DNA from 2 places in the Ligilactobacillus animalis genome. Region 2 is predicted to be linked to the other one. Evidence: predicted binding sites of a transcription regulator. Region 2 holds the regulator's gene; the other holds the start of a gene.
The links. The regulator NrdR, encoded in region 2, represses ribonucleotide reductase genes. The targets are predictions, from matches to a motif close to ACACNATATATNGTGT.
Positions count from the first base shown of each region.

Region 1: a site for NrdR is predicted at 4,868-4,883, ahead of nrdH (glutaredoxin-like protein NrdH). Genes of this name have one in related genera too.

Region 1 is NZ_CP047141.1:406,606-421,716, reverse strand. Features, by position in the region: gene GSR62_RS01980 (PD-(D/E)XK nuclease family protein) at 1-1,626, opposite strand, end outside; gene GSR62_RS01975 (ribose-phosphate diphosphokinase) at 1,714-2,685, opposite strand; gene GSR62_RS01970 (acetate/propionate family kinase) at 2,763-3,938, opposite strand; gene apf (aggregation-promoting factor) at 4,178-4,765, shown strand; gene nrdH (glutaredoxin-like protein NrdH) at 4,934-5,164, shown strand; gene nrdI (class Ib ribonucleoside-diphosphate reductase assembly flavoprotein NrdI) at 5,161-5,535, shown strand; gene nrdE (class 1b ribonucleoside-diphosphate reductase subunit alpha) at 5,525-7,696, shown strand; gene nrdF (class 1b ribonucleoside-diphosphate reductase subunit beta) at 7,712-8,662, shown strand; gene GSR62_RS01940 (MFS transporter) at 8,724-9,917, opposite strand; gene mprF (bifunctional lysylphosphatidylglycerol flippase/synthetase MprF) at 10,532-13,117, opposite strand; gene GSR62_RS01930 (glutathione S-transferase family protein) at 13,209-14,162, opposite strand; gene rplL (50S ribosomal protein L7/L12) at 14,410-14,775, opposite strand; gene rplJ (50S ribosomal protein L10) at 14,840-15,111, opposite strand, start outside.
Region 2 is NZ_CP047141.1:1,127,259-1,142,369, reverse strand. Features, by position in the region: gene GSR62_RS05650 (RNA-guided endonuclease InsQ/TnpB family protein) at 1-533, opposite strand, end outside; gene GSR62_RS05645 (IS607 family transposase) at 508-1,143, opposite strand; gene GSR62_RS05640 (MaoC/PaaZ C-terminal domain-containing protein) at 1,387-1,830, shown strand; gene GSR62_RS05635 (Bax inhibitor-1/YccA family protein) at 1,874-2,575, shown strand; gene polA (DNA polymerase I) at 2,670-5,342, shown strand; gene mutM (DNA-formamidopyrimidine glycosylase) at 5,362-6,192, shown strand; gene coaE (dephospho-CoA kinase) at 6,189-6,794, shown strand; gene nrdR (transcriptional regulator NrdR) at 6,812-7,282, shown strand; gene GSR62_RS05610 (replication initiation and membrane attachment family protein) at 7,300-8,670, shown strand; gene dnaI (primosomal protein DnaI) at 8,688-9,617, shown strand; gene thrS (threonine--tRNA ligase) at 9,913-11,865, shown strand; gene GSR62_RS05595 (outer membrane protein assembly factor BamE) at 11,919-12,590, opposite strand; partial or broken gene GSR62_RS05590 (ATP-binding cassette domain-containing protein) at 12,800-14,543, shown strand; gene GSR62_RS05585 (Rrf2 family transcriptional regulator) at 14,619-15,056, opposite strand.

The DNA of each region.
Region 1 (15,111 bases), 720 kb from region 2:
TTCACGCGTTGAAGCATCGACCTTCCCAGCCTTTAAAGCCTGCTTACGCCAAAGATCTAACTGTTCAACTACGCCGGCATCGACTAAAAATTCATATAACAAACTGGCAGCAGCTTTTCCGGTACTAGCTTTAGCCAACTTCGCATAAAACGGTGGCAAGAGTTCTTTTACATAATTTTTGATCAGATTGATCTTAGCGGTGATCTCATCTTCATTTTTCGTTCGTGCGCCAAAATCACTAGTTCCAAACCGATAGTAGACCCAATCTTCACCTAACCATCCCTTTTTACGGTAGCCAAATTTAAGGACTTGATTTTCGGCTAGATCAAGAGCTTGGCGATACTCGGCTAATGGCATGAATTTACCTTCACATTTTGGTAACAACAACTCTGTCTTCAACAAGCGCATCATATCTTCATAGCGGTAGTTGCGCTGTTCGACCAAAAAGAGGGCTTGGATCAATTCGACCAAGGGATGATCGGACATCTTTTTTTGCAGATCGGTAAAAAATGGGATCTCAAATTGCTCAAATGTCGGTTGCAAAATATTTTTATACGGATCTAGATGGCGCGTCAATAATAAGAAATCTTGGTAACGATAGCCCTCAAGTAAGACCATCTGGCGGATCTTTGTGGCTAAACATTTAACTTCTTCTAAACGATCATCAGCCTCGATGAGTTGGAGATCACCTTGCAACTTAGCGGTCAAGGTAAATGGTTTTAGATCATTTGAAGCAATCCAATAGTCTTCCAGCGTAACTAGATCAGCACTGACACGGTCTTGTTTAGCAAAACTATCGACCATGACTTTAACATGTTCTTGGCGTGCTAACTGATACAAGCGATAATACACTTGACCTGAGCGGTAAAAAAGCTCACTTGCTTCTGGAGCATGATGGACATATGGACGATCCAAGACTAAAGAAACGGTCACTTGTTCTGCATTTTGCAATAAACTAGTAATGATCTGATATTCGCCGGCGTTGAACTGGGAAAAGCCATCCAAGATAAAATAACTGTGACTAAGCTCACTTTGCGCCAACTTTTTAGCTAAGGCTTCTAGCATATTAGCTGTTCCAAGGTATTTTCCCTGGATATGTTGCTCAAATTCCCGATAAACGATACTTAGATCGTGCAACTTAGCTACTAGATCGGTATCTTTACTCTGTTCTAACATCTCATAACTATGCCACAGATCCTCACTTGTGATCAAAGCTAAACTCAATTCGATCAATTGACCAGCTAATTGTGACACAAAGCCAGTCTGGGTCTGCTCACTCTTAAAGATCGTCAATTCATCGTTTTTAGTCCGCAAGATCTTATGGACCAACATATTAGCTCCAGCAGCCGATAGTCGGGGCAACTGGTAGCTAGGATCGTTTTTCATAAAATACCAAGCCAACCGTGAAAAAGAAAGGATCTGGATATCCGTAGCGGCTAATAGATCTTGATCTCTACTTTGCCGTAACTGATCTAAAATTGAAACTTCAGCCGCAAACTTTATATGATTGGGAACGATGTAATATATTTTGGCTTTAGGATCAGTTTGACTGATGTTTTTTATCTGCTCTAACAGTAACGTCTGGTGGTCTTTAGCCGCTGTGCCTAGCACAAAATTCAAACTCATAACTTTTTTCCCTTTCTAAATGTAATTTACACCAATTATATCAAAGCAAAACAAAAAAGGCTCTGTTTAAAACAGAACCCCTTTTCATTAAATATTATCGTTGTTATTGAACAAACTATCTACCGAACGATTGTGATAGATCAAAGAAATTGCTTTCGCAAAGATCGGTGCGATCGATAAAACTTTTAGCTTGGAGAATTGCTTGTTTTCTGGGATCGCGATCGTATCTGTTACCACAACTTCTTTATATGGTGATTCTTCTAACTCTTCGACGGCACTTCCTGAAAAGACCGGATGCGTTGCACAAGCATAGATCTCACGTGCGCCCGCCTTATCCAAAGCTGCCGCTGCATCGGCCATCTTACCACCAGTATCGATCATATCATCAAAGACGATGCAGTTATGGCCACTGACATCACCAATGATCGAAGAATTCTCGATATCTAAACGAGTATCATCGCGTTTATCAACGATCGCGATCGGTGCTTTCAAGAGATCTGCTAGATTTCTTGCACCCTTAACACTATTATGGTCAGGCGCTACGACAACGACGTCTTCACAAATGCCTTTTTGCTTAAAGTAAGCGGCTTGTTCGTAGATCGCTAACAAATGATCCACTGGAATGTTGAAGAAGCCTTGTAACTGGCCTGCATGTAGGTCCATGGTCACAACTCGATCAGCCCCAGCTAAAGTGATGAAATTAGCGATCATCTTAGCTGTGATCGGTTCACGCGAACGTGCTTTACGGTCAGCACGTGCATAACCATAATAAGGAATAACTGCATTGATCGAACCAGCACTGGAGCGTCGTAACGCATCCATCATGACCATCAATTCCATAAAGTTTTCATTAACCGGATCAGCGACTGATTGCACGATGAACACATCGTCTCCACGCACACTTTCATTGATGTTGATTTGGATCTCACCATCACTGAAATGCTTGACTGAAGCATCACATAACTTGATCCCCAGTTCATCTGCGATCTTTTGTGCTAATGCTTGATTGGAATTCAATGCAAATAACTTGATATTTGCATTTTCTTGCATTTTTTCCATAAATTCCTCCAGATTTTGTCTAATTGCCGTTCAGCTTAATTATTAGAGACACAGTATATGTTGATTATAACATATTATTAGTCCAGTTGGGCCTTGATCTGTTGGACCATTGCGAGCTCTTCGTTAGTTGGAACTAGCATCACTTTGACTTTTGAAGTTTCCGTGGAGATCACACCTTCATGGTTAGCTTCATTTAGCTCTTGGTCTAATTGAACGCCTAAACAAGCTAAGCGTTGGCAAACATCAGCGCGTAACCATGGGTTGTTTTCCCCGATCCCACCGGCAAAGACCAACACATCGGCCCCACCTAATTGGGCAAAATAACTTCCGACATATGACACGATCTTATTTAGGTAAACATCTAAAGCTAACTTGCAACGTTGATCAACTTGATTAGCTTTGATATCACGCATGTCATCCGAATAGCCTGACAATCCTAATAGCCCTGACTTTTGGTTAAAGAGCTCAAGAACTTCATCGGCTGTTTTATCGAGTTTCTTCATTAAAAATGGCACGATTGAAGGATCAACATCCCCAGCTCGGGTCCCCATCGTTAGTCCGGTCAAAGGCGTGAATCCCATCGAACTAGCAAAGGCTTTTCCATCTTTAACAGCTGAAACAGATGAGCCACTCCCCAAGTGCAAAGTTATCAATTTAAGATCAGCCAACGGTTTTTCTAAAAGATCAGCTGTCTTTTGCGCCAAATATTCATGACTGATCCCGTGTTCACCATAACGTCTGATCCCATATTTTTGCGTCAATTCATATGGCAAACTAAAGATCGCATTTTCTTCTGGCATTTGTGTAAAGAACTGGCTGTCAAAGACCGCATATTGGGGCGTATCGGGCATGACTTGTTGCATCAATTCGATGTATTTTGCTTCCATTGGATTATGTAATGGAGCATGGTCACTCAAAGCTAAGACTTCTTTGATCGCTGCTTGATCCATCTTAGTAGCTTGCGTGAATTTAGTTCCTCCAGCTACGACACGGTGACCAACACATTTAATGTCAGCTAAAGATGTGATCTCTAACTCTTGGATCTTTTCAATGATCATTTCAGCCGCTTTTTCATAAGATAGGTTATCTTGTATTTCTTGATATGTCTGATCTCCATATTTGATCTCAAACTTTGAACCTGGAGCTAACATCCGCTCTACCAAGCCCTTAGCGACGACTGATTCATCGGTCAATTCAAATAGTTTCCATTTAACTGATGAACTTCCGGCATTCATTAACAAAATTTTAGGCATTTCTGCACACCTCCGATACTTTTAAGTATAACTTAAAAAGTAAAATTCAAAAAGATGCTTTATTTTCCCATATAGATTCTATTTTTGTGGAATTTGACAATAATTAATCTGTTTGTTACATAAACGTGACAAATTGTAATTTTATCGGAATATGTATGTTATATAAAAAATGTATACTGCTAGTGTAGATAAATGAAAAGCAAGTAAATATTAAATATTTTTTTAAGGAGAGTTTACTTATGGAAATGAAGAAAGTTATTACGGGAGCTGCCGCGTTATCTGGTTTAGTTGCATTGGGCCAAACAGCAAATGCCGATGAAATTATCGTTAAAGCTGGCGATACAGTATCTGAATTAGCCCTTAAATACAACACAACGATTGATGCGATCCAACAAGCTAACAAATTACAAGATGTAAACTTGATCTTCGTTGGTCAACGCTTAGAATTTGGTAGCAACGTTTTAGCTGCTTCACAAGCTGCTCAACAACAAGCTCAACCAGCACAAGCAGCTCCACAAGCTCAAACTCAAGTCCAAGAAGCACAACCTGCACAACAGCAAACACAACAAGTGCAAACAACTGCTCCACAAACTCCATCAAACGATGCTGAAGCAAGTGCTAAAGCTTGGATCGCTAATGTTGAATCAGGTGGTTCTTATACCGCTCAAAACGGCCGTTACTATGGTAAATATCAATTGACTAACTCTTACCTTGGTGGAGATTACTCCCCAGAAAACCAAGAACGTGTAGCTGATAACTATGTTGCAAATCGTTACGGTTCTTGGCAAGCAGCTAAGTCATTTTGGCTTGCTAACGGCTGGTACTAATATCAGTTAAATATAACTTTACGGACTCAAAAAAATTTTGAGTCCGTTTTTTGCGTGGTTGAGCCAATGACACAATATCTAGCGATTAGCAGAGCAAAATTTATACTACATGTTGTGTAAATTGTGGTATACTGATATCACAATCAAATTAGAAGGGGTTTTATTCTGATGGCTTTAGATCTATATACCAAAGATAATTGCATCCAATGCAAGATGACCAAGAAGTTTTTAATGGAGAATAATATTGAATTTGGAGAACATAATATCTCCGATCATCCAGAATATATCAACTACCTAAAAGAAAAAGGTTTACGCACAGTTCCAGTTTTAGAACAAGATCACGCACCGATCATCAATGGTTTTCGGCCTGATCTCTTAAAGAAGCTGGCAGCTCAATGAAAATAATCTATTTTAGCGTCACCGGGCAGACCCGACGCTTCATCAAAAAACTTGGGCCTACCGTCGATGCCACTGAGATCGATCCAGTGGACCCACTTTTTATGGTAAATGAACCTTTCGTCTTGATCGTACCGACCTATGAAGACGAGATCACTTACCCTGTGACTGAATTTTTAGAATACGCAAATAACGCTGCATCATTAAAAGGGATCGTCGGGACCGGCAACCGTAATTTTGCAGAGTTATTTATTTTTACAGCTAAAAACTTGTCTAAAAAGTTTAATGTTCCAGTGATCTATTCGTTTGAATTCAATGGAACACCCACAGACGTCCAAAATTTCAAGGAAGCGGTGAATGAACTTGAGTCTTAAAGATATCGATATCAACAATGTTACGTACTACGACCTAAACAACCGAGTCAATATTCCTTTAAACGGTCAGATCCAACTCGACCAAGACAAAGCAGCTTTGAGCGCCTTTTTCAAGGAAAACGTCATTCCTAATACGATGACCTTTGCTTCACTTAAAGAACGCTTTGACTATTTACTAGACAATAATTATCTTGAAACACAATTTATCCAAAAATACGATTTTGCCTTCATCGAAAAGCTCTATGCGCAATTAGAAGCAGCTGATTTTCGTTTCAAGACCTTTATGGCAGCTTACAAGTTTTATACCCAATATGCGCTAAAAACCGATGATGGTAGTTATTACTTGGAAAGTTTCATCGATCGTGCAGCGATCAATGCTTTGTACTTTGCTGATGGCGATGAACAATTAGCGCTGCAACTAGCTGATGAGATCGTTCACCAACGCTATCAACCAGCAACACCAAGCTTTTTGAATGCTGGGCGGGCTCGCCGCGGTGAATTAGTTTCTTGTTTTGTTTTACAAGTTACTGATGATATGAATTCGATCGGCCGCGTGATCAACTCCGCCCTTCAACTCTCACGGATCGGTGGTGGCGTTGGGATCACCTTGAGTAACCTGCGTTCAGCCGGCGCACCGATCAAAGGGATCAAGGGTGCAGCTTCTGGGGTCGTACCTGTCATGAAATTACTCGAAGATAGTTTTTCTTACTCCAATCAGTTAGGCCAACGTCAAGGGGCTGGGGTCGTTTATCTGAATGTTTTCCATCCCGACATCATCGACTTTTTAGCTTCCAAAAAAGAAAATGCCGATGAAAAGATCCGGGTCAAGACACTCTCTTTAGGTGTGCTCGTGCCGGATAAGTTCTACGAATTAGCCAAGCAAAACGCCGATATGTATCTCTTTGACCCATATGATGTCGAAAGAAAATACGGTACACCGTTCTCTTACGTCGATATTACAGCCGAATACGATAATCTGGTCAACGATCCTGATATCGCTAAAAAGAAGATCTCTGCTCGCTTGCTCGAAGAAGAGATCTCAAAATTACAACAAGAATCTGGCTATCCTTATGTTGTCAATGTCGATACAGCTAATAAGGCCAACCCGATCAAAGGTAAGATCATCACCAGCAACCTCTGCTCGGAGATCTTGCAAGTTCAAACACCATCTTTAGTCAACAATCAACAAGGCTATGATGTTTTAGGAACTGATATCAGCTGTAACTTAGGCTCGACCAATATTGCTAACTTGATGGACTCCCCTGATTTTGGTCGGTCTGTCGAAGCCATGACACGGGCCTTGACCTTTGTGACCGATCATTCAGATATCGATGTCGTGCCATCCGTGCAACACGGCAACCGCCAAGCGCACACGATCGGACTTGGTGCTATGGGCTTACATGCCTTTTTAGCTAAAAACCAAATGCACTATGGTTCACCAGAAGCTTTGGAATTTACCAGCTTATACTTCATGTTGCTCAACTACTGGACCTTAGTTGCTTCCAACAAGATCGCTAAAGAACGCCAAACTAGCTTTGTTGGTTTTGAAGAGAGTGATTATGCCAATGGTAAATACTTCACCAAGTATTTGACTGAAGACTTTACACCACATTCTGAAAAAGTCAAAGCGCTATTCAAAGATATCTTCATTCCAACTAAAGCCGATTGGGAAAAATTGAGTCAAGCAGTCAAACAAGATGGCCTTTACCATCAAAATCGCTTAGCCGTCGCACCAAATGGCTCGATCTCATATATCAATGATACGACTGCCTCACTGCAACCGATCATCAACAAGATCGAAGAACGCCAAGAAAGAAAGATCGGTAAAATTTATTATCCCGCACCATATCTTTCAAACGAAACTTTACCATACTACACTTCGGCTTACGATCTAGACATGCGTAAAGTGATCGATACTTATGCAGCCGCACAACAACATGTTGATCAAGGGATGAGTTTGACGCTCTTTATGCGTTCCTCGATCCCAGCCGGGCTTTATGAATGGAAGAATGGTCGGACTGATAAGATGACGACCCGTGACCTCTCGATCCTACGTAACTATGCTCATCATAAACAGATCAAATCGATCTACTATGTCCGCACGTTTACCGATACACAAGATGAAGTCGGGGTCAACGAATGCGAAAGCTGTGTAATTTAGCGAGGTATTTGGAAAATGGAAAACTATAAAGCAATCAACTGGAACAATTTAGAAGACCAGATCGATAAAGCAACTTGGGAAAAATTGACCGAACAATTTTGGTTGGATACTCGGATCCCCCTTTCAAACGACTTAGCGGACTGGCGGGAATTTTCCGAGGCTGATAAAGATGTCGTTGCTAAAGTCTTTGGGGGCTTAACATTATTGGATACTTTGCAATCTCAAGATGGGGTCGCAGTGCTTAAAAAAGATATCCGGACACAACAAGAAGAAGCCGTCTTCAACAATATCGAGTTTATGGAATCAGTACACGCTAAGAGTTACTCCTCGATCTTTTCAACTTTGAATACACCTAAAGAGATCGAAGAGATCTTTGCTTGGACCGATTCAAATGAGATCTTGCAATACAAGGCGCAAAAGATCAATGATATCTACCAAAATGGAACACCTTTGCAAAAGAAAGTCGCTTCCGTATTCTTGGAAACATTCCTCTTTTACTCTGGTTTTTACACGCCACTCTATTGGTTGGGGCATAATAAACTCGCTAACGTGGCGGAGATCATCAAGTTGATCTTACGTGACGAATCTGTTCACGGAACTTATATTGGTTACAAGTTCCAATTGGGCTTTAACGAGTTGAGTGAAACTGAACAAGAAGAATTCAAAGGTTGGATGTATGAACTTTTGTATGATCTCTACGAAAATGAAGAAAAATACACCCATCTCCTCTATGATCAAGTTGGCTGGGTCGATGATGTTTTGACTTTCTTGCGCTATAATGCCAACAAAGCTTTGATGAATCTAGGGATGGATCCGCTCTTCCCAGATACAGCCGAAGATGTTAACCCTGTCGTTATGAACGGGATCTCCACTTCGACTTCCAATCATGACTTCTTCTCCCAAGTTGGTAATGGTTACTTACTTGGTAACGTGGAAGCTATGCAAGACAGTGATTATGAATTTTAAAAACATATAATAACAAGGGTCCCATTATGATGTAAAGATACGCATCATAATGGGACCCTTGTTATTTACTGTGAACTGTATTGTTCTTGAGCGCTAAAAAGATCACGCCTAAACTGGCAATTATCGCCAAACCAAAATTCAATAAAACTACACTTTTGACTGAAAGATATGTCAAAAGTAAACTCGACAGCAACAATGAGGCTAATGAAGCCAGACGCCCACAGCTCGAACGCAATGAAGTCAAAGATGAAATATGCGTCGGTGAAACTGTTTTGGAAAATAGCACGTTGCTGAAATATTCAAAAAGGGTGAAGATAAAGACTAAAACTAAATAACTGAGTAAAAAACTCATTTTGACTGTAAATGCTAAAAACACACTCGCACCCACTAATCCTAACATGGATGCCAAATACCAACGTTTGATCGTAGATGTGTCCAGTTTTACCGGCAAGCTATAGGCACCAAGACTTATCAGTTGGAAGATAACATAGTAAATATAAAATTGCTCCTTATCAAATCCCTGCTTCAAAAATAACGCTTGCCAGAGTTGGTGGTGAGCCTGAAAGAAAAATTGTCCTGCAATCGTCAAGGCGATCATCAGCCGTAACTGCCGTGAATGCTTGAGTTCGCTAAATCCCGTTACCATTTGTGCGACCAAGCTCTGTTTCAAATTTTGCTGTGAAATATCAGTATTTGCCTCAAGATAACCATACCTGACCGCCAAAAACGCTACTAACGTCAAGCTCACACTCACCAAATAAAACTTTATCCCCAACGAGTAATACAACCATGAACCAATTGTCCCGCCCAGCAGTAACCCGATAAGATCCAAACGATTAGTATTACTGATAAATTTAGCGACTAGGTGGCTTTGATCTTGGTGCTTGAGTTCATTTATCAGTTGTGCATCCAGCGTCCCACTTTCAAGTGCCATTGCCAAGCCATAGCACGCCCAAGCAAGTAGCATCGTCTGAAAGCTTTCACCTAACCAAACTAGCAAAAACATCCCGATCAAAAAGACTTTTGCCCATAAAAAGAGAATTTTTTTAGAATACAGATCAGCTAATAAGCCACTGGGATATTCACTGACTAAAATGACCAGACTATAAGTCGCTTGGACCAGCATGATCTGCGTCAATGATAAGCCTTTAGCAAACAAGAGCACGGTCAAAACTGCATGTGGTAAAGATGCCGCTAATGTGGTCAGAATAGTTGCTAAATAAAATATTTTGATATTTTTATGTAGTTGTAACAAAGCACTCCTCCCCTTTGATTTGTTACAGATTATAGCACAGAACTTAAATTCCCCAAATCCATTCAATAAAAATAGACTCCAGCTAACAACTGGAGCCAAATTTTAAGAATTATATCCAAATATAACCACAAATATCATTCCATACACCATAAGCAAACTGATAAGGCCAAAGATCACAACAAGCCCGACCTTAGCCAAGGACGACATTTTTTTAGTTTTGATCACAATGAGCATAATCACTAAACTTGCTACTAAAATAGTTAAGAGTGGTAAGAAAAATATCACTTTGAGCAACATAAGCTGTAAAAAACCGTCCATCTTTCTCAACCCTTTCTATTCTACAAGTAAAATTCCACGTACCATAGAATAAGGAGCGCAAGTATTACGAGTACGATCTTGGCAATTGGCGGCTGATCAAAGCAATTATGCCAACTACACTTGCACCTAAGATAATTAGCGGTAACCAAAAAAATATTGCATTTACCCAAATAAAATACAGTAGATCCTTCATTTTCCCCGATCCCTTCTATGTTTATTCCCACTTTAAGTATATCTGAACAACTACTGCCAAAGAAAGCAGAAAACACCCAGACACATGCCTGGATGCTTAATGTTTATTGTAAAAATCTTGGTAAGAGCAAATTGCGTCTGGTGCCCTTTTTGATATGCTTTTGGTTGACAGTCAATGTCACTAAGATCATCGCATCGACTAATGAAGTCCGCTTTCGATAAGCCGTATATTTAGCGCTCCACTTGGTGACATATTTGTTCTTATAGGAACGTAACCCTTGGAAAGCATAGAAGCGATCACCATATTCAAAGATAAAGCGCGCAACTCGTTCACCGATAAAGCTAAAGCGTGATTCACCGACATTTGATAACGGCGCCATCCCCATATCAAAGTACTCATAGCCCTGCTCTTTACCATACTCGAATAAACTGATAAAGATCTTGTCCATGATCCCGGATGGTGCATCTTGACTGTGACGCATCAGATCGATCGATAATGTCTTTTCGTCCATCGGCATCATCGAAGCAAATGCGACTAGTTTGCCCGAAGCATCACGGATCAAACAGACCGGTGCTTCATTTAAGTAGGCTTCATCAAAGAAACCTAGTGAAAAGCCCTTTTCAACTTGTTTACCTAACCAGCTATCCGAGACCGCTTGAAGTTCAGCCATCAAGTTATCATCAAATGGTGGTTTGGCAAAAGTAAATTCATAGCCTTCACGTTCAAATTTATTCATCAAAGCACGTTGCGCCCGCCGCTTTTTACCTTGAAGCGTAAACTCACTTAGCTTGACCAAGCCTTCTTCACCTGTCTTGATAAAATCAAACCCATACTCATGCAGTAACATCGTGAAGCTCTCGTTGATCTCATAAAAGACCAATTGATAGTCATAATTATCCGCTTCTTGCATGAACGCTTGGACAGCTTCTTGGAGATAAGCATGATCGCCCACCGGTTCACCCATGATGATCAATTTATCAGTCTTGATCCGGTACATGAAAAAGAGTTTATCTTCGCCATCTTCGGTGTAAAAATACAACTCTTTATCCTGTAAAAAGGCTAGATGGCTCACTTCATTACCACCAAATTTTTCGATCACCGCCCGCACACGTTCTTTATCAAAACCAGTATTTGCAAAAATGTCTTTACCACTGCACAAATAGTTACTGATCAATAATAAGACACAAGCCGCGATCAATAAGCCGATAAACCCGGAAAGCCAGATACTTTGTGCCGGGAATAAAAAGATCGTTGGCACGCGATGATGATGCACATAGCTTGGTGAGTTGATAAACCCAACGATCGCATACAAGAAGAAGATCCCCGCAAAAATCGAGCCATCTACGATCTTTTTAATGATCGAATAGCGTAGTTGCTTGCGATAGAGCTCTTTACGTGACAAGACGACCATCACTAAGATCACACCTAAAAAGATCGCTAAAGTTGGCGTGTAGACGCGCCATAAAGTATTGACGATCCCGATCCCTAAAACGATCAATGTCGGCCAATAGGCTTTTTTGACCTTAGCTTCGATTCCACGTGCCATCCCGATCAAGGCAAATGCAAAGACAATATCGGTCAACTGGTTGATAAATAAAAAGGTGTACGGATATAGTTTTGCTAAAAATGAGTTTGAATACGCCCAATTAGGAATAGCTGCTTCTAATAACAATAAGATCCCGGAGACATATAGAAAAGCGGTCAATAATATATGGGCCGTCTTTTGCAAGATCAACTTTGGGATCCCGTTTAACTTCTGATTGACTTGACTGCCCGCATAGTGGATAAAAAAGCTCAACCCGATCCCAAAAGGAATGATGTAATAGAACAAACGGAAAAACAATAACCAGATCACGGCTTGCTCTGTGGTGACACCAAACGGCAATAACCCAAACATCATGAAGACATCAAATGAGCCCAAGCCCCCTGGCACCATGGAGACGATCCCTAATACCGAACCTGTAAAATACAACGCTAAAACGGCAGCGTAATTCGTATGTATCCCGAGTTGTTCACCGATGAAGATGAAAAATAACGCTGCAAAACCCCATTCTAACAATGAAGCTAAGATCAAGACCAGTTCTCGCTTTAAAGTCAGATCCTTAAAAAAATCTCCCTGCTTGAATTTAGTCGTTAGAAACAGGATCGGAAAATACAGTCCGCCACCGATCAGCCACGGCCAATAGCCCTTTAAATGTGGACCAAGATCAAAGCCAAAGATCAATCCTAGTGAGACCCAACAATAGAGCGATAGACCTGCTAATAAAAACAGTGCGATCTTAGATAACGCATAGACGACCTGCTTTTTACTAGCATTTTTATGATAAAAATCAGCCCGCAAAGCTGCTCCTAAAAAGCCACCAAAACCGGCAATATTAGTCGCCGTATTAGTGATCCACCCACTGCGTAAGATGTACCACAGGCTGTATTTATCTGGTAAAAATTTAACGATCGAAAAATCATACAATAGCATGGGACTGACCGCAATAACACCGACACCAATCATTAAAATAATACTAAATAATGATTGATCAGCGAGTCCCTGTTCAACTTGATACCAATCGACCTCGCGAAAGATCTTTCCGATTTCAAAAGTTACAAAAATCAATACTGAAAGGACAAAAATTAATTTCAGAATAGTTGCTCTTTTTTCAACGAAGCTTTTCATCTGCTGAAACGCTTGCTTCATTTTTGTAAAACCCCCTCGTAATTTATACTTTCTTAATTATACCATATGCCCCACTAAAAAAAGGCCACCCACAACAGGTGACCTAGGGAAGTTATAAACTCCAATCTTCTTTTGGTCCTACCGGCACGATCCCCGATGGATTTAAGTCTAATTGTCCGCGATAATGATGGACTTTGATATGCTCAAAGTTGACTGCATCTGCTACTCCTAGCGTATTGTACAATTGACGAACATAACGCCAAAGATTAGGATAGTCGCTCAAAAGTTTGAGGTTACATTTGTATAAGCCATAAAAGACGACATCAAAGCGCACTAAGAAAACAAATATCTTCCAGTCGCTCTCAACTGGAGCATCGCCAAGCAAATATGCTTGACCTTCTAAACGCTGTTCTAAATCATCTAACATCGTAAACACTTGCGCGACTGCTTGCTCATATTCAGACTGTGTTTTAGCATCTTTCGTCGCATTGACTTTAGCATAAAACGAATCGCAATAAACATTTAGTTCATCGATCTGGGTGCGTAAAGCCTCAGGGTAGTAATCGGTGTAATCTCCCGTCAATTCATCAAATGCCGACTCTAACATGCGCATGATGTCCGCTGATTCATTATTAACGATCTGTCCCGTCTGTTTATCAAACAAGACCGGTACGCTAGCGATCCCAGTGTAATCAGCTTTTGCTTTGGTGTAAACTTCTGGCAATGATTTGGCCCCAAAGATCGGATCAGCGATCGTGCCTGGAAAATCGCTAAATTGCCACCCATCAGCTCCCAATACCGGATCAACGACTGAGAGGCCGATATAGTCCTGTAAGCCCTTGAGATCACGCATCAATAAAGCACGACTTGCCCACGGACAACCGTAAGAAACGTACAGATGGTACCGACCTTTCTCAGCCTTAAAACCACCTTTACCTGTTGGCCCCGCTGCACCATCTGGGGTGATCCAATTACGAAAACCGGGATCGACTTGGATATCTTTGCCCTCAGCTCGCAGTTGAGCTAAACTTTTTTGCGTCCATTTACCGTTAACTAAAGTACCCATATTTTGACCTCTTTTCTTCACTTATAATTTTATTGTAGCTTTTTCCTAGCAAATACTTAACTTATTTGCCTAGTCTCTAAAATCTGTACTTTGCATATCCTAAAATATTTTTTGTATATTTTAGACCACACATCAAGAACTGTCAATCAAAATCGCGCACAACAGATATTTAAATCTAAAAAAGACGCATCCCCCAAATGAGAGATACGTCTTTTAGCAAACTGAAAGTAAATCAGTTGAGAAACTCTTATTTAAGAGTAACTTTAGCGCCAACTTCTTCAAGTTTAGCTTGGATTTCTTCAGCTTCTTCTTTAGCAACGCCTTCTTTGATAACGGAAGGAGCGCCATCAACTAAGCCCTTAGCATCTTTCAAGCCAAGACCTGTGATATCCTTAACTGCTTTGATAACTTTAACTTTACCAGCACCTGGATCTGTTAATTCAACATCAAATTCGCTCTTTTCTTCTGCAGCGCCTGCAGCAGCACCTGCAGCTGCAACTGGAGCAGCAGCGGAAACACCGAATTCTTCTTCGATAGCTTTTACTAAGTCGTTTAATTCAAGAATGCTAGCTTCTTTTAAGTCAGCAATGATCTTTTCTGTATCTAAGGCCATTTTAAAATCCTCCATTTTGTAGATAATAATTATATATTTTAATTAAGCGATCAGGATGCGCGCATTAAGCTGCATCTTCTTCTTTGCTGTCGGCAACTGCCTTGACAGCGTATGCGAAGTTGCGAACTGGTGCTTGCAATACAGAAAGCAACATAGAAAGCATACCTTCGCGGTTTGGTAATTTTGCAAGAGCGTGGATCTCTTCCAAGGAAACGACCTTGCCTTCGATCATACCACCCTTGATTTCCAAAGCTTCATGATCTTCTGCGAATTTAGATAAGATACGAGCAGGAGCTGTAACATCTTCATCAGCAAAAGCAACGGCAGTAGGGCCTG
Region 2 (15,111 bases):
TCAATATTGACTTCAAAAGGTAAACTTGCCCAATATTTACCATTTTCACGGTAAATTGAAACAACTTTTAATTCACCAGTTAACAACTTAGCGCCACTCATGCGAATGTCATACCAATTCTTAATTCCATGTGGTTTATCCAAGCGCAACTTACCCTTAATAATCTTGGCACGGTCAGTTTTAAAACCCTGTCTAGTGGCTTTCTTTGATTTAAAACGTGGTTTACCCCAATCAACTTGTGCCTTATCAAAAAAGTTCTTCCACGCTTTATTTAAGTCGCTAATTGCTAGTTGTAAGCAACGGGCTGAAAAACGATATTGCCAATCAGCTTTATTAGCCACTAACTCGTTGCGAACCTTGTATTCATTTGGTCTGAGGCGCTTATCATCTAAGATCAATGCTTCTTCATACATATCATTCCATAAAGCCAAACCAGCATTCCAGCAATATCTGCGATAATCACACAAGTCATCTAAGACTTTCTGCATGGTTTTATTTGGATAAAGTCTAACTTTTTGGGTTCTTAACACCATTATTTTCACCACCTTTCAAAGATCTGTCGTTTTCTAGTTTATGCTTATATTTACGTAAACCATATAAACGACAGGAAAATACGTGTACAATACTCAACATATCATCAATCATTTCTTGCGTTGGACTAGTTTTAACATTATTCAATACCACAATCTTAGTATTATGTATTTTACATAATCGTTCAAACCACTCATAACCAAAACGAATAAATCTATCTTTATAAGTAATGTAAATCGTATCAATCTGATTATTCATTACTTCTTCTAGCAATTTATTCCACTTTTTTCGATTGTAGTTAAGCCCACTGCCAACATCAGTAATTGTTTCATCTAAAATGATGCCTTTAGCGTTAACGTATTGCCTAATAAAGTCAATTTGATTTTTTAAATCATCTCTTTGACTATTTGTTGATACTCTAGCATAGGCGACTACTTTGCGCTTGTTGGACTCTGATTTACCAATATAGTTTAAATATTGTTCTTCAGTATAATATCTTCGATTGGTGGGAGTCCGATATGCTTTTAACACACCTTTACTATCCCAAATTTGCAAAGTTCTGACTGTAACACCTAAACGTTCAGCCATTTCTTTCGGCTTTAACATTGTCATAATAACCACCCACTTTTACTTCTTTCCATGGTTTGTTATAACAAATTTTTCTACATTATTCTATGTTTTTGGTAACAGTTAACCACTCCAATTTTTTAAATTTTTATTACATTGTACCCAATACAATGCGTTGGAACAACAATTATCCTTAAATCTAGGTACTTTGATCCAGACCTAACGATTGAGCAAAAAGAAGTGGTATGCTATCATTAAGGCAGACCACTTAGAGGAAGGTGAAGCTATATGCCTGATGATGTGCATCGGCAGGGCAAAACGATCGCTGAGATCAAAGAAGGCGATTCATTGACTGTAACGGAAAGTATCTCAGAACGAGATCTGTTGATCTATTTGGGACTGACTAACGATAATAACCCACTGTATATTCAAAATGAATATGCACAAAAATTAGGGTACGCTGGTCCAGTTGTGCCCCCAGTGTTGTTGAGTGGGATCATTACGAGCTCAGTTTCAAAATTATTACCTGGACCTGGGAGTGAAGTAGTGAATTTTTCAGCTAACTTCATTCGGCCAGTCTATCATGATGAGATCGTCACATTCAGTTTTGAAGTGATCAAAGTTGATACGATGAAAGAAGTTGTGATGATCTCAGTTGAGGGTAATAACCGTCAAAATGAACGCGTTTTAGATTCAGTTGTCATGGCTCGGCCTCCGCGTCAGCAAGATTAGCTACATTTATAATTAGTTAGATAATTGAAAGAAGGAGAATTTTATGAATAACAATCCCGAAGTTTACGGTAATAGTAATGCTGGCTTGAACAGTTTCTTTACTAAGATGTATGGGTATATGAGTGCTGCAGTGGCAGTTTCGGCGTTAACGGCTTTCTTGGGTTCGTTTAGTCCGACTGTGATCCGGTTTATGAGTAATCCGATCGCCTTATTTGCGGTCTTTGGGGTCCAATTAGTTTTGGCTTACTCCATGTCATCGCTTAAGTCACAACGCTCACCATTAGTCAGTGCCTTAGGTTTGTTTGTCTTTGCCGGGTTGGAAGGTCTGCTCTTTAGTGGGATCTTCATCGTTTACACGGCCCAAAACATTACGAGTGCTTTTGTTTCCGCCTTTGTGATGTTTGCCGTTTTATCCTTTATGGGATCAACAACTAAAAAAGATCTCTCAGGGATCGGCCGCCAAGCTCGTGCAGCTTTGATCGCGTTTATCATCGTATCGTTGATCAACATGTTCTTGCAAAGCCCAATGATCACTTATGTCTTTTCCTTTATCGGCTTAGTGATCTTTGCCGGTTTGACAGCTTGGGATACTCAACGTTTACGTCAAATGTATCTTCAAATGGGTTCACAAGTAAATGTTAATAATTTGGCCTTGATGGGTGCTTTACAGCTCTACTTAGATTTTATCAACATCTTTATCTTCTTGTTGAATATCTTTACCGGTGCTGGTGGCGACCGCGACTAGTCAAACGAGTCTCTTCGACTTTTCGGAGAGGCTTTTTTAATTTCTACGAAAAATTTGTTAAAATAAAAGAAACTAGATAAGAGGACGGATCGATATGGCAGAAGATAAGAAAATGTTATTAGTGGATGGCAATAGTGTGGCTTTCAGAGCCTTCTTTGCGCTCCACAACCAATTAGAGCGCTTTGTCAATCATGCTGGGCTGCATACGAATGCGATCTATGGCTTTAAATTGATGTTAGACAAGATCTTAGGCGATGTTTTACCGAGTAATGTCTTAGTTGCTTTTGATGCAGGTAAAGTGACTTTTAGAACGAAAGCTTATGCTGATTACAAAGGCGGGCGTTCCAAGACCCCGACTGAATTGTCAGAACAGTTTCCTTACATCAGAGAATTGCTCGATGCTTATGGGATCAAACACTATGAATTACCCGAATATGAAGCCGACGATATTATCGGGACGATGGCCGCTCAAGCTGAAAAAGCGGGCTATCAAGTCACGATCGTAACGGGGGACCGAGATCTGACCCAATTGACGACTGATAAGACGACTGTTGCGGTGACGATCAAAGGGGTAACTGAGATCGAAGAGTATACGCCAGCTCATGTGATCGAAAAATACGGCTTGCAACCAGCACAGATCGTTGATATGAAAGGCTTGACGGGTGATAGTTCAGATAACTACCCTGGGGTGACTAAAGTCGGTGAAAAGACCGCGCTCAAGCTTTTAAAACAATACGATACGATCGAAGGGATCTATGAAAACATTGAAGCGATGAAAAAGTCTAAGTTAAAGGAAAACTTGATCAATGATAAAGAGATCGCATTTCAATGTAAAGATCTGGCGACGATCAGAAAAGATGCTCCAGTAGACCTAACTTTAGCTCAGACAGCGTGGCCAGGAGCTAAAAAAGAAGATCTGCTCAAGTTCTTTGAAGAGATGGATTTTAAGAGTTTTATCGCTCAATTACAAGCTAGTTCAACCGCCGATGTCAGTGCAGAGCCTACTTTGAGTAAATTAAAGGTCGAACCTTTGGATGCTGCTAAGGTCGAAAAGCTGGACTATGATAAAGATTCAGATATCAGCTTTTACCTTGAACTAAGTAATGATAATTATCATACAGCTGACTTTTGGGGCTTTGGACTTAAGATCGATGACCGATATTATGCAGCTAGAGATGTTGAGCTTTTGAAATTACCTAAGCTAAAGCAATTATTGGAAGATCCTGCGCTCGAAGTTGATGTTTTTGATGGCAAACAGACCTATGTAGCCTTAGAACGCTTAGGTATCGAACTAAAAAATATCAATTTTGACTTACTTTTAGTCTCATATTTGTTAAATACAAGTGATAACAGCAATGATCTAGGTAATTTAGCCAAGCGACATGATTACTTTGATGTTGAGACCGATGAAGAAGTCTATGGAAAAGGGGCTAAGCGCAAAGTTCCAGCTGATGATGCGCTATACTTTGAACATTTAGCACATAAACTCAAGGCCATCTCAGACCTAGAAGATAAGTTGATGAAAGAACTAGCTGAAAATGAGCAAGAAGATCTTTATTTTGAGATCGAACGTCCACTTTCATTAGTTTTAGCACAGATGGAGATCTCCGGGATCAAAGTCGACCGTGAACGTTTAGATATCATGCAAAGTGAATTTAAGGAACGCTTGAGTGAGTTAGAACAACAGATCTATAACGAAGCGGGTGAGAAATTCAACATCAATTCACCTAAGCAACTTGGGGTGATCTTGTTTGAAAAATTAAAATTACCAGTCGTCAAAAAGACTAAAACGGGCTACTCAACAGCTGTCGATGTCTTAGAAAAATTACGTGGGATGTCACCGATCATCGATAATATTTTAGCTTACCGCCAATTAGCTAAATTACAATCGACCTATGTTGAAGGCCTATTGAAAGTTATCGCAGCTGATGGTAAGGTCCACACGCGGTATACCCAAACTTTGACGGCAACCGGACGTTTATCGTCAGTCGATCCTAACTTGCAAAATATCCCGGTCCGGTTAGAAGAGGGCCGTAAGATCCGGCAAGCTTTTGTACCAAGTCATCCAGATTGGGAGATCTTTGCTTCTGACTATTCGCAGATCGAGTTACGGGTCTTAGCCCATATTTCAAAGGATCCGCATATGCAACAAGCTTTCAAGGATGATTTTGATATTCATGCTAATACTGCGATGCGTATTTTTGGACTAGATGATCCAAGTGAAGTTACGGCTAACATGCGTCGGCAAGCTAAAGCGGTCAACTTTGGGATCGTTTATGGGATCAGTGATTTTGGTTTGGCTCAAAGCATCGGAAGTACGCGTAAACAAGCCAAAGAATTTATGGAGACGTATCTAGCTTCATTTCCTGGAGTCCATCAATACATGCAAGATATCATTGAGAGTGCGCGTCAAAAAGGCTACGTTGAAACACTTTTCCATCGCCGACGGTACTTGCCAGATATCAAGAGCAAAAATTACAACTTGCGCTCATTTGCGGAACGGACAGCGATGAATACTCCGATCCAAGGGAGTGCAGCTGATATCATCAAAGTTGCAATGATCAATATGCAACAAGCCTTAAAAGATGCGGGCTTAGAAGCCAAAATGTTGTTACAAGTGCACGATGAGTTGATCTTTGAAGCACCGAAAGCAGAGATCCCTAAATTAAAAGAGTTAGTGCCAAAGATCATGGATTCAGCTGTTGAGCTGTCGGTCCCATTAAAGGTCGAAAGCGCTAGTGGTAAGACGTGGTTTGAGACTAAATAGTATAAGATGAGGTGAAAAAATGCCAGAGTTACCAGAAGTAGAAACTGTCCGTCGCGGTTTGCAAAAATTAGTTTTAGGTCAAAAGATCGCGCGAGTCGAAGTTTTATATCCTAAGATGATCGTTGGTGATGCTGACGATTTTAAAGCTAAATTAACAGAGCAAACACTTGAAAAGATCGAACGTCGGGGCAAGTATTTGCTCTTTAGGTTTACAAATGGCCTTACCGTTGTCTCCCATTTGCGCATGGAGGGTAAGTTTTATGTCAAAGAAGCGACTGATCCAGTCGATAAACATACGCATGTCATCTTTGATCTAGCCGATGGCCGGCAATTGCGCTATAACGATGTCCGTAAATTTGGGCGAATGCAATTAGTTCAAACGGGTAGTGAAGAAAAATTGCCTGGGTTAGCCAAATTAGGACCAGAGCCAGTGGCTGAAACTTTTAAAGTGGCTGACTTTTATCAAAAGCTACAAAAAAAGAAGAAAAATATCAAGACCGCCTTACTCGACCAGACCTTGGTCACGGGTCTAGGTAATATCTATGTTGATGAGGTGTTGTGGCAAAGTAAGATCCATCCTGAGACGTCATGTCAAAAATTGACTTTAGACCAAGCAACGATACTGCATGATAATATCATCACTGAATTAGCTAAGGCGATCAAAGCAGGTGGCACAACGATCAGAAGTTACACGGATGCTTTCCAAAAAACAGGCGCTTTTCAGTTCGAACTAGATGTTTATGGCCGGACCGATGAGCCATGTAAACGTTGTGGAACAAAGATCCAAAAGATCGTAGTGGGACAACGGGGCACGCATTTTTGTCCGCATTGTCAGCAGGTGGTAAAATGACATATATTCTAGGCTTGACTGGTGGGATCGGGATGGGCAAAACGACGATCAGTAATTTTTTACAAACATTAGATTTTAAGATCCTCGATGCTGATGTGATCGCCCGCCAAGTCGTTGAACCAGCGACCCTTGGTTTAGCTAAATTAAAAAAAACATTTGGATCTCAGATCATCCAAGCTGATCAGACTTTAGATCGGGCTAAACTCGGCAAGATCGTCTTCAATGATCCTAAGAAATTAGCTCAATTAAACCAGATCATGCAGCCATTGATCAGAGCTGAATATGAAAAACAGCTAGCTTTAGCTGAGCAAAAGGGCGATAAAGTAGTTGTGATCGATGCTGCCTTATTATTTGAAAATGGTTATGCAGATCATTGTGATGCAGTTATCAATGTTGAAGTTCCTAAAGCACTTCAGCTAAAACGGATCATAGAACGCGATCATTTGAGTGAGGAGGCGGCACTTGAGCGGATCGCTAGTCAGATGTCGGCTGAAAAAAGGCGAAATTTGGCCACAATTACAGTAGATAGTTCGGGAACAGTTGAAGAAACGCAAGCGCAAGTGATAAAATGGCTAAAGATAAATAATTTAATCGAAAATTAGGCAGCGAGGTAAAGATTATGAAGTGTCCAAATTGTCATCAAAATGGATCACGTGTAGTGGATAGCCGTCCCGCCGACAATGGACATGCCATTCGGCGCCGGCGGGAATGTGAAAATTGTGGTTTCCGTTTTACTACATTTGAAAGAGTAGAAGCAGCGCCACTCTTAGTTATTAAGAAAAATGGTGCTAGAGAAGAATTTAATCGTGAAAAAGTCTTGCGGGGTGTCATGCGAGCGGCTGAAAAACGGCCCGTCGCGATGGATGAGATCCAAAATATCGTCGATCAAGTCGAAACAAAGATCCGGGCAGTCGGCGGGAATGAAGTTTCGAGTCAATTGATCGGTGAATATGTGATGGAGATCTTAGCAAATGTCGATGATATCGCCTATATCAGATTTGCGAGCGTCTATCGTGAATTTAAAGATATGGCATCTTTTGCGAAGGAATTGCAAGACTTGATGGCACGTGACAACGAAAAAAATAAGTAGTTGGGGGATGTTAGGCGATGAGTGAAGGATTAAGGCAGATGTCGCCTAAGGATGGTTACGTCGTCAATACTAAAGCCCATATCGGTTCGACAGAGTTCAAAGTCATTTTAAAGCTCTACCAACCGTTGATGGGGGTCAATGCTTATGGTGTTTATTCACTATTAGCGACTAAAGTGGCTCAAACACCAGACCTGTTAGCCCGCCGGATGCATAAAGAGTTATTGGATATTTTGAGTTTAGGTTTGCGCGACTTTTACGAAGCGCGGATCAGATTAGAGGCCCTCGGGTTATTGAAGACATTCGTGCAAAAAGATGAACTTGGTCAAGTGTTTATCTATGAGTTACAAGCTCCTTTGAGTGCTGAGGCTTTCTTTAAAGATGATCTCTTGAGCATGCTTTTAGCCGATTCATTGGGACAGACCCAATATGATGAGTTAAAACAAGAATTTGTCAAACCAGATCTCACGTATGCTAATGCCAAAGAGATCACCAAGTCGCTACTAGATGTTTTTACGGTGAAAAAAGATGCATTACTCAAAAATTCACAGGTAAAAGCGATACCTAAACCGACTAAAAATCTCGTCGATTCAGTCGAAGTCGATCTGGATGTAGAATATTTAAAAGAGCTTTTAGCCCGATCTTTTGTACCCGCAACTGAGATCAGCCGTTCACTTGAGACCTTAAAGTCGATCTCTTTGTTGTATGGTCTAGATGAACTAGAACTCGTCAAATTGCTCGAACAAGCACTAAATGTCAAAGATGATAAAGTCGATCTTGAGCTCGTCAAAAAATTAGCCACACAGCAATTTGATCGGCAATTCAAAGAGATAACACCTAAAGAGTCGAAAGTGACTGAACCAGTTGATCCGGCGGTGAGTGCGGAATTGACGCAAACTGATCTAGCGCTGATCGCCGTTTCAAAACAATATCTACCTTTGGAATTCATCGAAGAACTCAAACGGCAAAAGCACAGTTTTGTGACGAATTTAGAGCGTTATACGGTCAAAAATCTAGTTGAAAAGCAAGTTTTACCTAATGCGGTGATCAATGTGCTCCTGCACTATTATTTGATCGCGCAAAATAATACGATGCTGGAAGATAAAGTCGCTAATCGCTTTACCAAAGCTGCAGCTAAGTTGGCTGAAAAGAAGATCCAGACCCCAGAAGAAGCCATGCTTTATATGCGCGAGGCTAACCAAAAAGCACGAGAAAAGCAGAAACAAAAGCAATATTATGGGCGTAAGCAACAAGTCGTGCAAAAAGAGACTTTGCCGGACTGGGCTAAGACAAAAGAAAATAAAGCTGTATCTAAACCGGCTAAAGAGGATAAACAGGCCTTGAATGCTGAGATCGATGAATTGTTAGCTCAATTGGAACAAAGTGAATAGAAAGGCAGGTGGCTAGGATGGAAGATCTAGGGAAAAACTTGACGGAGCGGATGCAAAAAAACAATTGGAACCAGCGTTATCAAGAACTGATCGCTGAGATCTTACAAGATGATGAAGTGCGGACTTTTTTAGCGGAAAACAGTCAAGTCCTGACGGAAGCTGATGTGATGAAAAGTGCCAGCAAGTTATATGAATTCGTAACGCTAAAAAAACAGCTAGCTCAAGGAAAACAGACCTTTGCACCCGGATACCTACCGACACTTGCGATCAGCAATCATCGGATCGAAGTCGTGTATGTGCCGACCGCAGAATTAAAAGCTAAACGTGAACAAAAAGCCCTAGAAGCTCGTGTCAAGACGATCAATTTACCGCGTAGTGTTCGTCGGGCGCAATTAAAAGATTACGAGCGTAGTGATGAGCGGATGGAAGCTTTAAAAGCGGCGCTATCTTTTATCACTAGTTATACCAAAGCACCAAAAGATTTTCATAAGGGATTATACCTCGAAGGCAGTTTTGGAGTCGGTAAGACCTATCTTTTGGCGGCGATCGCTAATGATCTAGCTAAGCGAGGTTACCAGACGACACTGGTGCATTTTCCATCATTTGCGGTTGAGATCAAGGGCTCGATTGGTAAAAATCAGACAAATGAATATATCGATAATTTGAAAAAAGCTCAAGTTTTGATGATTGATGATATCGGAGCTGATTCTTTGAGTAGCTGGCTTAGAGATGATGTTTTAGGTGTTATTTTGCAATATCGGATGCAAGAAGAATTACCGACATTTTTTAGCTCGAATCTTTCGTTAGAACAACTAGAGCAACAATATTTGACTGTCAACAACCGGGGCGAAGCAGAGCCTTTGAAGGCCAAACGCATCATGGAACGGATCAAATTTTTGGCTGATGAGTATCATGTTGTAGGAAAAAATCGCCGAAATCCGGAATAATGACTTGAAATTAAAGAAGTTTCGTGCTTAAATAGAAATTACATTAAGTAAAAGACAAACGGCAAATCAATTCAGGGAAAGAGGCCTTTGACTGCAAGTCTCTTAAAGAGGAGCTTACCACTTTTATCACGATAGCCTACTGCAAAGGTAGGACGGCTCGTTTCCGTTATCGACGATCAAGAGAGGGTCAACTGACCTTGAAATTGGGTGGAACCGCGTTAAAGACGCCCCTAGTGTTAAATGTAGCACTAGGGGCGTCTTTTATGTCTTGGTAAAAATCAAGGAGGAACATATAATGTCAGAGATCAATGTTAAGTTTCCAGATGGTGCTGTAAAACAATTTGCAGCTGGAACAACAACACAAGATATCGCAAAGTCTATCAGTATCAGCTTAGCTAAGAAGTCTGTTGCAGGTAAATTTAACGGTAAATTAGTGGATTACAACGAACCTTTAAATGAAGATGGTACGATCGAGATCATCACTAAAGATTCTGATGAAGGGATGAACGTGTTATGGCAAACAGCAGCTAATGTTTTAGCTAGTGCTTTGCATAGCCTTTATCCAGAAATGAAGTTTGGTCAAGGTGAAGCTTTAGAACATGGCTTCTTCTTTGATACAGACAATGCAGCTGGTCAAGTGGCCGAAGCTGATTTTGAAAAGATCGAACAAAAGATGCAAGAGATCATCAAGCAAAACTTACCGATCGAACGTGTTGAATATACGGAAGAAGAAGCTTTGCAATTAGTTGCCGGTGATCAATACCAAACTGAATTAGTCAAAGAGATCGCTGCCGATAACGCAGGTAAAGTCGTAGCTCACAAGTTAGGTGATTTCAATGATTTCTCATTTGGACCACAATTAGCTTCAACTGGTGCGATCAAAGTGTTCCAATTGCTTTCAGTGGCTGGTGCTTACTGGAAAGGTGCTTCAAGCAACCCAATGTTACAACGTATCTACGGAACAGCCTTTTACAAGCAAAAAGACCTTGAGGCTGAATTACAACGTCGTCAAGAAGCACGTGAACGTGACCACCGTGTGATCGGTAACAATTTAGACCTCTTCTTTGTTGATCCTAAAGTTGGGGCTGGTCTCCCATACTGGATGCCAAATGGGGCAACGATCCGTCGGACGATCGAACGCTATATCATCGACAAAGAAGTTGCTCGTGGCTACGAACATGTTTACACACCAATTTTAGCTAACGTTGATCTTTACAAACAATCAGGTCACTGGGATCACTATCGCGAAGACATGTTCCCACCAATGGATATGGGTGATGGTGAATTACTTGAATTGCGTCCGATGAACTGCCCATCCCACATTCAAGTTTACAACCACCATATCCGTTCATACCGTGATCTTCCATTGCGTATCGCTGAACTTGGGATGATGCACCGTTACGAAAAATCCGGTGCTTTGACAGGTCTTTCTCGGGTACGTGAAATGACATTGAATGATGGTCATACTTTCGTAGCGCCAGATCAGATCGAAGAAGAATTCAAGCGGACACTTCAATTGATGGTCGATGTTTACAATGACTTTGACATCAAGGACTACCGTTTCCGTTTGAGCTACCGTGATCCTGAAAACACACATAAGTACTACGATGATGATGAAATGTGGGAAAAATCCCAACGCATGCTCAAAGCAGCTATGGATGATCTTGGCTTAGATTACTTTGAAGCTGAAGGCGAAGCTGCTTTCTACGGTCCTAAATTAGACGTTCAAACTAAGACAGCTCTTGGTGGGGAAGAAACACTTTCCACGATCCAATTGGACTTCTTGTTACCAGAACGTTTCGACCTCAAGTACACAGGGGCTGATGGTGAAGAACACCGTCCAGTTATGATCCACCGTGGTATCGTATCAACGATGGAACGTTTCACAGCTTACTTGACAGAAATGTACAAAGGTGCTTTCCCAACTTGGTTAGCTCCAAAGCAAGTTGAGATCATTCCAGTTAAGAATGAACTTCACTTGGATTATGCGCGTCAATTGATCTCAAAATTGGGTGCACACCAGATCCGTGTAAGCATCGATGACCGAAATGAAAAGATGGGTTACAAGATCCGTCAAGCACAAGTGATGAAGACACCATATACTTTAGTTGTTGGTGACCAAGAAGTAGCTGACGGCACTGTAACTGTTCGTAAATACGGTAGTGAAAAGACTGAAACAATGACTCAAGATGAATTCAGAAACCTTATCTTGCATGACATTGAAACTTACAGCCGTAAAGAAGACTAAGCATAACTAGAAAAAGCCTGGCTTTGATCAAATGATCAAGGTCAGGCTTTTTACTAGTTATTGTTTTTCCATTCGAATTTAGTCAAAGAATCATTTTTATTGCTACCGACTTCGTGTTTATTTTCGTAGAATTCTAGGTCAAAGTCTTTTTTGTTGTAACGATGTAGAAATGACTTGCTGAGTTCAGCGATCTTTTTAGCGATCATATTTTTTTCAGTAGCGGGTGTGTCGTTAAAACCATCCACCGTGCTGACTTTGATCTCATCATCACCATCAAAAGTAACTTTTTGGATCATCGTGCTCCAAGAAAATTCTGTTTGCCCAGCTTTGGCGTATTCATGGGCTTGTTTGAAATAATCACTAAAAGCGGTGTTGATATTTTGGCGTTTTGTTTTAGCTGACGCCTTTTTAGCAACACTATTTTTAGAGCTGATCAAGGTATGATCGCTGACATTTTCTAAAGTGTCTTTTTTAAAGATCAAGGTCAAGACTTGCTTATCTTTTACCGGATAAGTCCAAACATTAGCTTCATATTTGTCATGAGCCGGTTTGCCCAGCGTATCGATCACTTGGCGCTTGTTCATGCCGAGTTTGACCTGTTTAAAGTTTTTAGTGGATACTGTGTTAGCTTGGATGGTATCAGTTGTTGCTTGATAGGTAACGGTCCCCGCCAACCCCAAGCTCAAGCAGGCGAGACCAAGCATTAGTCCGTGATTTAATTTCATTTTAAAGACCTCCGTCTATATCTTATGCCTCTTAGGAAAAAGTATCAAAGATTTGATCTTATTTTTGAAATATTTAAAACTAAATTTACGCCTTAAAGGAATTTATGTACCAAATCTGTTGGATTTTAGACCAAATGAGATGATTTGAGCCAGTTTTCTCAAAGCAAGATATTATTATTCTAACTATAAAAAATACGAGGTGAAAACTTATGACCCGAGTTTATGATTATTTCAAGTTATTATTTCAGATGTATAAGATCTTCTTTAAGGCCACTTTGTTGATCTCGGTAGTCGTGGTAGCCTTGACGCCGTTAGAGGCTTTAGCGCCAGTTTTAGGAGTACAGGCTGGCCAACGCTTGGTCGATCAGTTGAGTGCGCAACAGTCATATGGATATTTCTTTTGCTTATGGACGCTAGCAACGGTCTTGACGCAGGTTTTGCCGGTCGTAGGGACTAATTTTCAAGGGATGCTGACAGACAAGTTGACCGGGTTTATCAAACTCTCCTTGATGCGCAAGTCGCAACAGCTAAATTCCTTAGAGCTGTTTGATGATAGTGACTTTTTTGATGATCTAGAAGTATTAAACGAGGGTGCAAGTTGGCGTCCGGTGAATTTGATCGTTTTTGGAGTTGCGATCTTGCGTGAAGTGGTGACTATAAGTGGGATGTTTTGGTTGTTAGGAAAATATAATATGTGGCTCGCATTACTTTTATTGGGCGTTTTGGTGCCACAGACGCTCGTTTCGTATCGGATCCAACAGGAAGCCTTTGAAACGATGGTGACACGAAGCAAGTATGCCCGTAAATTAAATTACTTGAGTTCGTTATTGTTGGCGCGAGATGATGCCAAGGAAGTTCGTTTATTCGATATGTTTTCAGCGGTGATCACACGTTATCTGAAATTATTTAACTTATCACAAAAAAATGTTGACCAGATCCGGCGAAAGCAGATGTTTTTAGCTTTAGTCTTTTTAAGTATGACAGTGGCAGTCAGCGCTGGTGGCTTTTGGTGGTTTATCGGACAAGTTCAGCAAAAAACTCCTGGGGATCGGTGCCTTATTGATGTATATCTCGGTGATCGCTTATCTAGTTGAAGGGATGACGCGCTTGGTCGAAGACTCGAGTTTGTTATATGATTCGTTGCTCTGGGTCAAAAAATATCAGCGCTTTTTAGAATTCAAGGAAAAGCAAACCGATGGGACTTTAGAATTTAAAGGTGATTTTAAAAAACTCAAGTTGGAGCACGTTTCGTTTATGTATCCTTTTTCGAAGGTGGAAGTATTATATGACCTGAATTTGGAGTTCAATGCAGGCGAAAAAATCGCAATCGTCGGTGAAAATGGTTCCGGAAAATCAACTTTAGTGAAACTCTTGTTGCGTTACTATGATTCAAGTAAAGGTCAGATCCTATTGGATGAGACGCCGTTATCTATGTATCGGTGTGCAAGCTATCGCAAATATCTCAGTGCAGCTTTTCAGGATTTTAGTCGTTTTAAGTTGAGTGTGGTCACTAATGTTTCGGTGTTAAAAAAAGGTCCGATTTCTAAGATAAAAGCCTGTTTAGCGCGTGTTGGGCTAACTATATTAGAAGCAGATCTGCAACAAAATTTAAGCAAAGAGTTCGATCATGGAACTGAACTTTCTAGGGGCCAATGGCAAAAGATCGCTTTAGCTAGGTGTTTATACAAAGACAGTAGCTTATGTTTTTTGGATGAACCGACCTCAGCCTTAGATGCGCGCAGTGAACAACAAATGTATCAAGAATTTCTAGCAGCCGACACGGGGCAGACGATCTTATTTGTGACGCACCGAATGTCAGCCGTGCATTTAGCCGGTCGGGTCTTGTTTTTGAAAAATGGTACTATTGCTGGTTTTGCACCGCACGCCCAGTTGTTACAGTCTGATCAGACTTACCGTGAGCTTTATCAATTGCAAAAAGATGCTTATAAATAAAGCGTGTTCGACAATACGGTCAGCGCCGTATTGCCGAACACATTTCTATTACATAGATAGCGGTCTTCTCATTATCTATTTGTTAGCGAGATACTTATCGGCATCTTGTAAAACTTCAGCTAATGTGATCGCCTTTAGTTCATTTTCCATCGCTTGTTGGACGCGAAGCAATTTATCATCCAAAATGTTATGGATGTTACGCCCGACAGGACAGTTTGGGTTAGGATTCTCATGAAAACTAAAAAGAACTCCATCTTTAACGCTATCGACAGCTCGATAGACATCAAATAAACTCAGTTGGTCAAACGGCTTAATGATCGTTGCGCCACCTTGCCCACGTTTGACAGTGATCAAGTCTGCTTTTTTTAACTGCGACAAGATATTGCGGATGATCACAGGATTGACTTGGATACTATCAGCTAAGATCTCACTGGTCACTTTTTCTTCTGCTGGAGCAGTAGCGATATAAGTTAAAATGTGCATAGCGATCGTAAAACGGCTTGAGATCTGCATGAATATCACCTCTTTAAATATGACTTCAATATAGTCAACTATACTTTGCTGGGGT